2 regions of the Paraburkholderia sp. GAS206C genome follow, and region 1 is predicted to be linked to the other one. Evidence: riboswitches for the same ligand, from Rfam matches in the RefSeq annotation. Region 1 holds a riboswitch; the other holds the start of a gene.
The links. Region 1 has a riboswitch for thiamine pyrophosphate ahead of P3T20_RS35470 (FAD-dependent oxidoreductase). Riboswitches for the same ligand answer to the same signal wherever they lie in the genome.
Positions count from the first base shown of each region.

Region 2: another riboswitch for thiamine pyrophosphate. It lies ahead of thiC (phosphomethylpyrimidine synthase ThiC); the one in region 1 lies ahead of P3T20_RS35470 (FAD-dependent oxidoreductase).

Region 1 covers NZ_JBNDKR010000017.1:95,717-100,138, forward strand. The annotation lists gene P3T20_RS35460 (thiazole synthase) at 1-573, opposite strand, end outside; gene thiS (sulfur carrier protein ThiS) at 647-844, opposite strand; gene P3T20_RS35470 (FAD-dependent oxidoreductase) at 917-2,071, opposite strand; TPP riboswitch at 2,269-2,380, opposite strand; gene P3T20_RS35475 (ABC transporter ATP-binding protein/permease) at 2,774-4,422, shown strand, end outside.
Region 2 covers NZ_JBNDKR010000009.1:396,652-401,073, reverse strand. The annotation lists gene P3T20_RS26450 (FAD-dependent oxidoreductase) at 1-25, shown strand, start outside; gene P3T20_RS26445 (EamA family transporter) at 63-992, opposite strand; gene P3T20_RS26440 (DUF1223 domain-containing protein) at 1,380-2,225, opposite strand; TPP riboswitch at 2,522-2,640, shown strand; gene thiC (phosphomethylpyrimidine synthase ThiC) at 2,733-4,422, shown strand, end outside.

The sequences.
Region 1 (4,422 bases):
ATCGACGATCAGCGGCACGTCCGGCAACCGGTCACGCAGCACCCGCAGACCGTATGGATTGATCACGCCCTTGCCGGTGCCGATCGGTGCGCCCCACGGCATCAACGCCTCGCAGCCGGCGTCGAGCAGACGCCGTCCGATCACCAGATCTTCCGTGCAGTACGGCAGCACCTTGAAACCGTCCTTGACGAGTCGCGCAGCCGCTTCGATCAGACCGACCGGATCGGGCTGCAACGTGTAGTCGTCGCCGATCAGTTCGAGCTTGATCCAGTCGGTTTCGAAGACTTCACGCGCCATGTGGGCGGTCGTGACCGCCTCGCCGACGCTCTGGCAGCCGGCCGTGTTTGGCAATAGCGGCACGCCGTGGCGCTTGAGCAGATCGAAGAAGCCGGCTTCGGCACCGCCTTCGTTCATCTGCCGGCGCAGCGCGACGGTAATCATGCCAGGCTTCGCCGCATCGATCGAGTCGGACAGCGACTGCAGCGACGGATAGCGTGACGTGCCGAGCAACACCCGGCTGGCGAAGGTTTCGCCGTACAGCGTGAGCGCGTCGGCGGGAATGGGAGAAGTCATCTGGAAATCCTTGTCTCTGGCAATACCCGGCGACCTGGCTGTTCGGCTACGTGGTCGCGGGTAATCACCGTTTTTAGCCGCCGGCGACCGGTTGCACGACGTCGAGCTTGTCACCCGCTTGCAGCGCGCGCGCGGCGTGCTGGGTACGGGCCACAAAGTCGCCGTTCAGCGCAACCGCGAACGGCGGACGCGCGCCGAAAGCGGCGAGCGCGTCGGCGACGGTCGCCCCCTCGGGCAGCGACAACGGCTTCTGATTGATATGAATGTCCATGGTGTTCAGATACGGTTCAATCGATAGCGTAAGCGGCCGGCGGGGCAGCCCATGTGGCAATGGTCGCAACGCTCATGCCGGCACCTGCGAGCGGTTCTGCGGATCGAGCCGGGCAAGCTGGAACAGTTCGCTCCAGCGCGCGTCGCGCCGCCAGTCGTCGAAAGCGTCGGCATCGCCGATGCGTCCGTCGAGCAGCGCGGCGGCGAAACGGACGGCTTCGTCCGCGACTTCGGGCACGATCATATAGCCGTGCCGGTACAGGCCGTTCACGCGCAAGGTCTGCGCGCCATCCCAGACCAGCGCCGGACGGTGGTCCGGCAAGGTCGGGCGGCACTGCGAGTTCAATTCGAGGATGCGCGCCTCGCCGAAGCCGGGGTGGACCGAGAACGCTGCACTCAGCAATTCCAGCGCGGAACGCACGCTGACGGGCGACATGTCCTCGCCTTCCACTTCGGTTGCGCCGATCACGTAAAGATCGTCCTGCTTCGGCGCGATATACAGCGGATAGCGCGGATGCAGCAGACGCACCGGGCGCGTGAGCTTGATTCCAGGCGCGTGGACACGAGCGACTTCGCCACGAATGCCGCGCAAAGTCGGCAAAACATTCTTGGCACCGAGGCCGCGGCAATCGATCGTCACGCGTGCGGACGGTAACGCGCGATCATCCACGGGTGTGTTCCAGTGCGTTTCGACGCGCCGCTCGGCGAGCCCTGCGGCGAGCGCACTCAACACCTGGCGATTATCGAGTTGTCCCTCATGCGGCAACAGCCAGCCTTGCGCGAAACGGCCAGCCAGCGCGGGCTCGGTCGCGCCGAGTTGCGCACCCGAGAGCGTGACGAAGCCACCATCCAGCAGATCGGCGGGCGCATTCGAGCGCACCCGGCGTTCGAACAGCGGCGCTTCGGTGCGATCGGCGTGATGCCAGACTACGAGCGTCCCATTGCGTTGAAAGAACACCGGTACGGGCAGTTCGGCCAGTACTTGCGGCCAGGTATCGAGCGACGCGGCGCCGAGGCGCGTGATCAGCAATTCGGCGCTGGCCGCTTCGGCGAGCGGCGCGAGCATCGCGGCCGCCACCCACGCGGCGGCTTGCGAACCGGCGGCATCGCCGCGCTCGTAAAGCGCCACGCGATGCCCCGCACCGGCGAGGCGCCACGCGACCAGCCGGCCGCACAGTCCCCCGCCGATGACGGCGAAATCCGGTTGCGAGCGATCGAGCGCGTTCATTGCCGTCCTGCCGGCGCGCGCAGAGCGGCCTTGAGCGTCACGGGGCAAACGAAGCAATAGACTGAAGAATAAGCGGTCATCGTATCCTTTCCGTACGGCAACAGGCGCACGTACCCAAGGACGAAACCGGCGGGCGAGGCCGGCCGGGCAAAAAGCGCATCCAGTGACGGACGCTGCCCGGCGGGGAATGGAAGAAAAGCCAACTTCCGGAAACTTCCCGCGCCGGTATTACCCGGATCGGGTGCAAAGGGTCTCTCTCAGCCTTGCTGCGGCGTGTGGCCCGCGCGCAAAGCACCCCTGTTTCGTCGAGAGTCATTAGACCATAAAAGGCGCGGCGGCCGCAAACCGGGGGCGGCGGAGCTGCTGCGATCACGGGCGGGCAGACCGTCGGGCCTGGGCGATTCATGTAGCCTCGCTCGGAGCCTCTGGCACAATGCGGCGATGGAGTCTGCGCCGTTGTCGTGGGCTCTCGCGTCAAACGCGACAACCATACGCCGGTCGCGCGAGACCGCGGTCCAGTGCCCCAGGTGATTAATTTTCGCTTAAGCCGCCGGCGGCAGAATCGGGCGGTCGTACGACGGGTTCGAGGCCCGGGCCGCTATTTGCAATTCCGCTGTGGCTCCGATCCACTATAGGCAAGCCGGTCCTGGCTTGCTTGCAGCGGGTCGGTCCAAGATGAGCCAGTATTTCTTCAGGATGGTCATGACACCCAATACTTCCCCTGCCAGCCCGCTCGAGCCGGACGACAAGGTCTCCGCGTGGAGTCTGATCAAGCCCTACTGGGTCTCTGAGGAATGGAAGATCGCGTGGGGGCTGCTGATTGCGATCATTGTGATCAACCTCGTCAACGTGTGGATCAGCGTCAGGTTCAATACCTGGAGCGGCGAGTTCTTCAATATGCTGCAAAACAAGAGCGTGAAGGACTTTCCCCACCTGATGTTGGTGTGGGCCGGCCTTGTGGCAGCGCTGATCGTCCTCTTTGTCTACGGCCGTTATTTGCGGCAGATGCTCGGCTTCCGGTGGCGCCAATGGCTCACGACCCGCTACCTCCAGGAGTGGCTCGGCGACGGCGCTTTCTACCGGATTGAGCGCGACCGCCTCGCTGACAACCCCGACCAGCGGATCAGCGACGACTTGCAGTCATTTGCGACCAGCACGCTCACGCTGACGCTCGACCTGCTGTCCACGGTCGTCACACTCATTACGTTCGTTACCATCCTCTGGTCCCTCGCTGGAGCATTGACCGTGTCACTGGGTGGCATGCCGATCGTCATTCCAGGCTACATGGTGTGGGTCGCCGCGCTCTACGCGCTGGGCGGCTCGTACATGATCTACAAGCTCGGCCACCCGCTCGTTTCGATCACCTACCAGCAGCAAAAGGTTGAGGCAGATTTCCGCTTTGGACTGATCCGGGTGCGCGAGAATTCTGAGCAGATCGCGTTTTACGATGGCGAGCAAACCGAAGAGGCCACCGCGCAAAACTTCTTTCAACGCATTCGCGACAACTGGTGGCGCGTGATGAAGTACACGAAGCGCCTGAGTTTCGTGCTCAGTTTCTACAGCAACATCGCGTACATTTTTCCACTCATTGTCGCCTCGCCCAAGTACTTCACCGGCGCGTTCACAATGGGCGTGCTGATGCAGATCCAGAACTCGTTCGGCACCGTCAGCGATTCATTTTCCTGGTTCATCAACAGTTACGGCAGCCTCGTCGATTGGCGCGCTACGGTGAATCGTCTGCGGGAATTCAAGCGCGTCATGCGTGCGTCGCATCTGAAAGAGTCCATCTCGCCGGCTACCGCACATGGCGGCATCAACCTGCACTACGTCGACGAAGAAAAGCTCAGCACGGATGGTCTCTCGCTGGCCTTGCCGAACGGCACCCCGCTCTCACAGATCCGCAATATCACGATTAACCCCGGTTCGCGCTGGCTCGTGCGAGGTCCGTCGGGTTCCGGCAAGAGCACCTTGATGCGTGCGCTTGCCGGACTGTGGCCGTTCGGCGACGGCTCGATCGACGCACCGGTCAATGCGCGCATGATGTTCATCCCCCAGCAGAGCTACATGCCGATCGGCACGTTGAAAGCGGCGCTCACCTATCCGTCCTCCGCCGAGACCTACGCCGACGACGAATGCCGCGAAGCGCTGCGTACCTGCCACCTCGACGACTATGTGGGCCGCCTCGACGAATCGGGACACTGGGCCCGCATCATGTCGCCGGGCGAACAGCAGCGTCTCGCAGCAGCGCGCGTGCTGCTGCACAAGCCCGACTACCTGTTCCTCGACGAGGCAACCAGCGCGCTCGACGCGGCCAACGAAGCGCGGCTCTACCATCTCTTCACGGAGCGTCT
Region 2 (4,422 bases), on a different contig from region 1:
GGCGGAGCTGGCGGCGCGTTTATAGTCAGGCAACGCGGGGGCGCGTTGCGCGCCTCTGCCTCTCACGCCAGACCGCGGCGCCGGTAATCGAACCAGAACGACAGACCGACACTCGCCAGGATCACCACCGTCGCAATCACCGTTGCGCCGGTCACCGGTTCGCCGAGCAGCAGCGCGCCAAGCGCGACCGCCACCACCGGATTCACGTACATGCAACTGCTGGCGATGATCGGACTGGTATGCCGGATCAGATAGCCGTACGCGACATACGCGGCCATGGTGCCGACCAGCATCAGGTAGAAGAACGCCAGCAGCGGCAGGATGTGCAGTTCGGCCATGCGCTCGCCGGACAGCCACGCGACGATCGTCGACATCGCGCCACCCAATCCGATCTGCAACGCGGTAGACATAAACAGGTCCGACGGCAGTTTCAGCCGTCCAGCCAGATGCGCGCCGCCTGCCCAGAAGAGCGCGCCACACAGAATTGCGAGACTCCCGCCGGCCGAACCCGACGCTCCACCGCCCTGGCTCAGGATCGCAATCCCCACGAGTCCGAGGCCCACGGCAAACCATTCGCCCCGCCCGATCTTGCGTCCCGCCACAGCGGCGATGACGGTAGCGAACAGCGGCACGGTAGCGACCATGACCGCGGCAGTGCCGGTGCCGACCGTGCGCATGCCGAACGCCAGCATCCCGCTCGAGAGACCCACCAGCATCGTGCCGACCAGCCCGGCGTTGCGAATCTCAGCAGCGTTTGGCCAGACCGGGTCGCGACGCGCGGCGAAGACGAACAGGCCGATGCCCGCAAACAGGTTGCGCAGGCCGGACAGAAGGAGCGGCGGGAATGATCCGAGCGCCACGTGCACGGCCAGATACGTGGAGCCCCACACGAGGTAGACGACGCTCAGCGCGAGCGCGATCCGGCCAGCATGAGACTGAGGCAGGCGAAAGGCAAAACGGAGAGGAAAACGGCCAGGAAGTTGCAGCGACATGCGTTCAATCCACCCATGTCGTTCGAGGCGTTGTGCCCCCGCTGGGGACGCTGGGTCCAGATGGCGGGCGCCGCATCGTGGATGCGGCCTGGCAGGCAAGGCTCAAAGACATGGTGGTAGAACGGGCAGAAGTACTTGGGGACGGCAACGGCGGACAACCGCGGCACGCACCGCAGCATTATGCAGGAACGCGGTTGGGCGTCCATGAAAGAATCGTAAATTCTGTATCCGGAAAGCGGCTGGGCGTCCGTGCGAGCGACTGCCTGCCGAACAGACGCCGCGACGGCTAGAGCATGCGAGGTTTCAAGTCTCCGAAAATCAGGTGCGAGGTTCAGATCGAGGGTTACTCATGGCGAAGGCGTCGACCTCAATCGATCGCCGGCGGCCTCACTGACAGGCGGCCAGTTCCGTCACCTGCAACACCTCGCCGGTGGATGCGTTTTCGACGAAGGCCACGACGCCGAACCTGTCCGGCTGCGCCTGGCGGTCGGCGGCATCGGTGGCATCGAGCGCGATCTCACGGCGAATCTGCGCGCTGCCGCCCGCAAGCGGCACCGGACCGATCCATTGCCGCACGACGCGTTCGTGATGCAGCGTCGCGCCACTGTTTTCGCCGGCGCGCACTTGCGACGTCAGTGCGTTTTCATAGACGGCGACGTACGCGTTCAATGGATCGTGGACCGTGGCTTTGGACGTGAAGCGCGCGTCGACGCCGAAACCGTTCGTGCCCTGAGCAGGCGGCGCGAGTTCAAGCGCAACGTCTGCCTGCGCCGGCTCGGCGGTCACCTCGTGAACACGCTCATCGAAGCTCTCGGGCCGGGACCAGCTACGCAACTCACGCCCCGACACGAAGATTTCAGGCGTGTAAATCGTGTGGCCGCCGGCGAGATCGGTCAGCGTCTGCTGCCGTTCAGTGAAACGATGCTGGGAGAAGCGGTCGTTCCAGCCAAGGCTGTTCCAGTAGTCGACATGCAAGGCAAGCGGCACGACGCCTCGAGCGGCACCGCTGTCCTTCCACTGACCCAGCCAGTGATCCGCCGGCGGGCAGCTATTGCAACCCTCGCTGCTGTACAACTCGACCAGCGCGACACGGTGGGCCGGGCTGTGCGCCTTGCACATCGCATCGGCGGCCTGAGCGGCACCGCTCGTGGCTAGCGCGGCAAACAGCGCGATGGCACGCACCATCGGCGAGTCGGCAAAGCGGCGCGTGAGTGAACGCACGCGTACAGGCATAAGCGGATACGCGTGGGAACGCATAAGGGGATTCATGGCAGGCTCCATCTGGAAATCTGCACGTTAGTCGGCGAGCGTCGCCCGTTATGACAGCGCCTCTGAAATTTTATTGCGGGACTGGAGGACATGGCGTGGCTGACGATAAAGATCGGGCAACGCCACCTTTCATGCTGCGGCGCATCACCCCGCGCGGCCCAATAGAGATAAGCACGACAGGCTGTAAGCCGGTCACCGTTCGGGCCACGTCAATTTCGAGACCGGTTGCCAAGCACTGCGCCGGCGGTGTATCGTGTGCGCTGCTAACGCGGGGGTCCTGCGTCGCACGGAGGTTGGAGGTCCGTGTTGCGTGGGTGAGAAATACCCTTTGAACCTGATCTGGATAATGCCAGCGCAGGGAAGCGTACGGAATTCGTAGCGCAGCACCGCCTCATCCTCTGGCGAATTCCGACAACTTCCATCTCGTCTCCTGCTTAGCGGCCCCACATAGAGCTTTGCATGGAGAAATGCATGAACGCCAATCCGAAGTTCCTTTCCGCCGACGCTCACGTCGATGCGGCCGCTGTCGCCCCGCTGCCGAATTCCCGCAAGATCTACGTCACTGGCTCACGCGACGATATCCGCGTGCCGATGCGCGAAATCAGCCAGTCGGATACACCGGACAGCTTCGGCGGCGAGAAGAATCCCCCGGTCTTCGTCTACGACACGTCGGGCCCCTACTCCGATCCGGATGCCACGATCGATATCCGCGCGGGTCTGCCGGCTTTGCGTCAACGCTGGATCGAAGAACGCGGCGACACCGAAGCGCTGAGCGGTCTGTCGAGCGACTTCAGCCGCGAACGCGCCGCCGATACGGCCACCGCCGATCTGCGCTTCCAGGGCCTGCATCGCACGCCGCGCCGCGCCAAAGCCGGCGCCAACGTTTCGCAGATGCACTACGCGCGCAAAGGCATCATCACGCCGGAAATGGAGTACATCGCGATCCGCGAAAACCAGCAGCGCGCGGCGTATCTTGAGTCGCTCAAGACGAGCGGTCCGAACGGCGAAAAGCTCGCGGCGATGATGGGCCGTCAGCATCCGGGCCAGGCATTCGGCGCGAGTGCCTTCGGTCCGAACGGTCTCACCGAAATCACGCCGGAATTCGTGCGCGACGAAGTGGCCCGCGGCCGCGCGATCATCCCGAACAACATCAATCACCCCGAAAGCGAGCCGATGATCATCGGCCGTAACTTCCTCGTGAAGGTCAACGCGAACATCGGCAACTCGGCGGTGACCTCGTCGATCGGCGAAGAAGTCGACAAGATGACGTGGGCGATCCGCTGGGGCGGCGACACGGTGATGGATCTCTCCACCGGCAAGCACATCCACGAAACGCGCGAGTGGATCATCCGCAATTCGCCGGTGCCGATCGGCACGGTGCCGATCTACCAGGCGCTGGAAAAGGTCAACGGCAAGGCCGAAGACCTGACGTGGGAAATCTTCCGCGACACGCTCATCGAGCAGGCGGAGCAAGGCGTCGATTACTTCACGATCCACGCCGGCGTGCGTCTTCAATACGTGCCGCTGACGGCCAAGCGCATGACGGGTATCGTCTCGCGTGGCGGCTCGATCATGGCGAAGTGGTGTCTCGCGCATCACAAGGAAAGCTTCCTGTACGAACACTTCGAAGACATCTGCGAAATCATGAAGGCCTATGACGTGGCCTTCTCGCTCGGCGACGGCCTGCGTCCCGGCTCGATCTACGACGCCAACGACGAAGCGCAACTCGGCGAACTGAAGACGCTCGGCGAGCTCACCCAGATCGCGTGGAAGCACGACGTGCAGACGATGATCGAAGGCCCGGGCCACGTGCCGATGCAGCTGATCAAGGAGAACATGGACCTGCAACTGGAATGGTGTGACGAAGCGCCGTTCTATACGCTGGGACCGTTGACCACCGACATCGCCCCTGGCTACGACCACATCACGTCAGGCATCGGTGCTGCGATGATCGGCTGGTTCGGCACGGCGATGCTCTGCTACGTCACGCCGAAGGAACACCTGGGTCTGCCGAACAAGGACGACGTCAAGACCGGCATCATCACGTACAAGCTTGCGGCCCATGCGGCGGATCTGGCGAAGGGTCACCCGGGCGCGCAGGTGCGTGACAACGCGCTGTCGAAAGCGCGCTTCGAATTCCGTTGGGAAGACCAGTTCAACC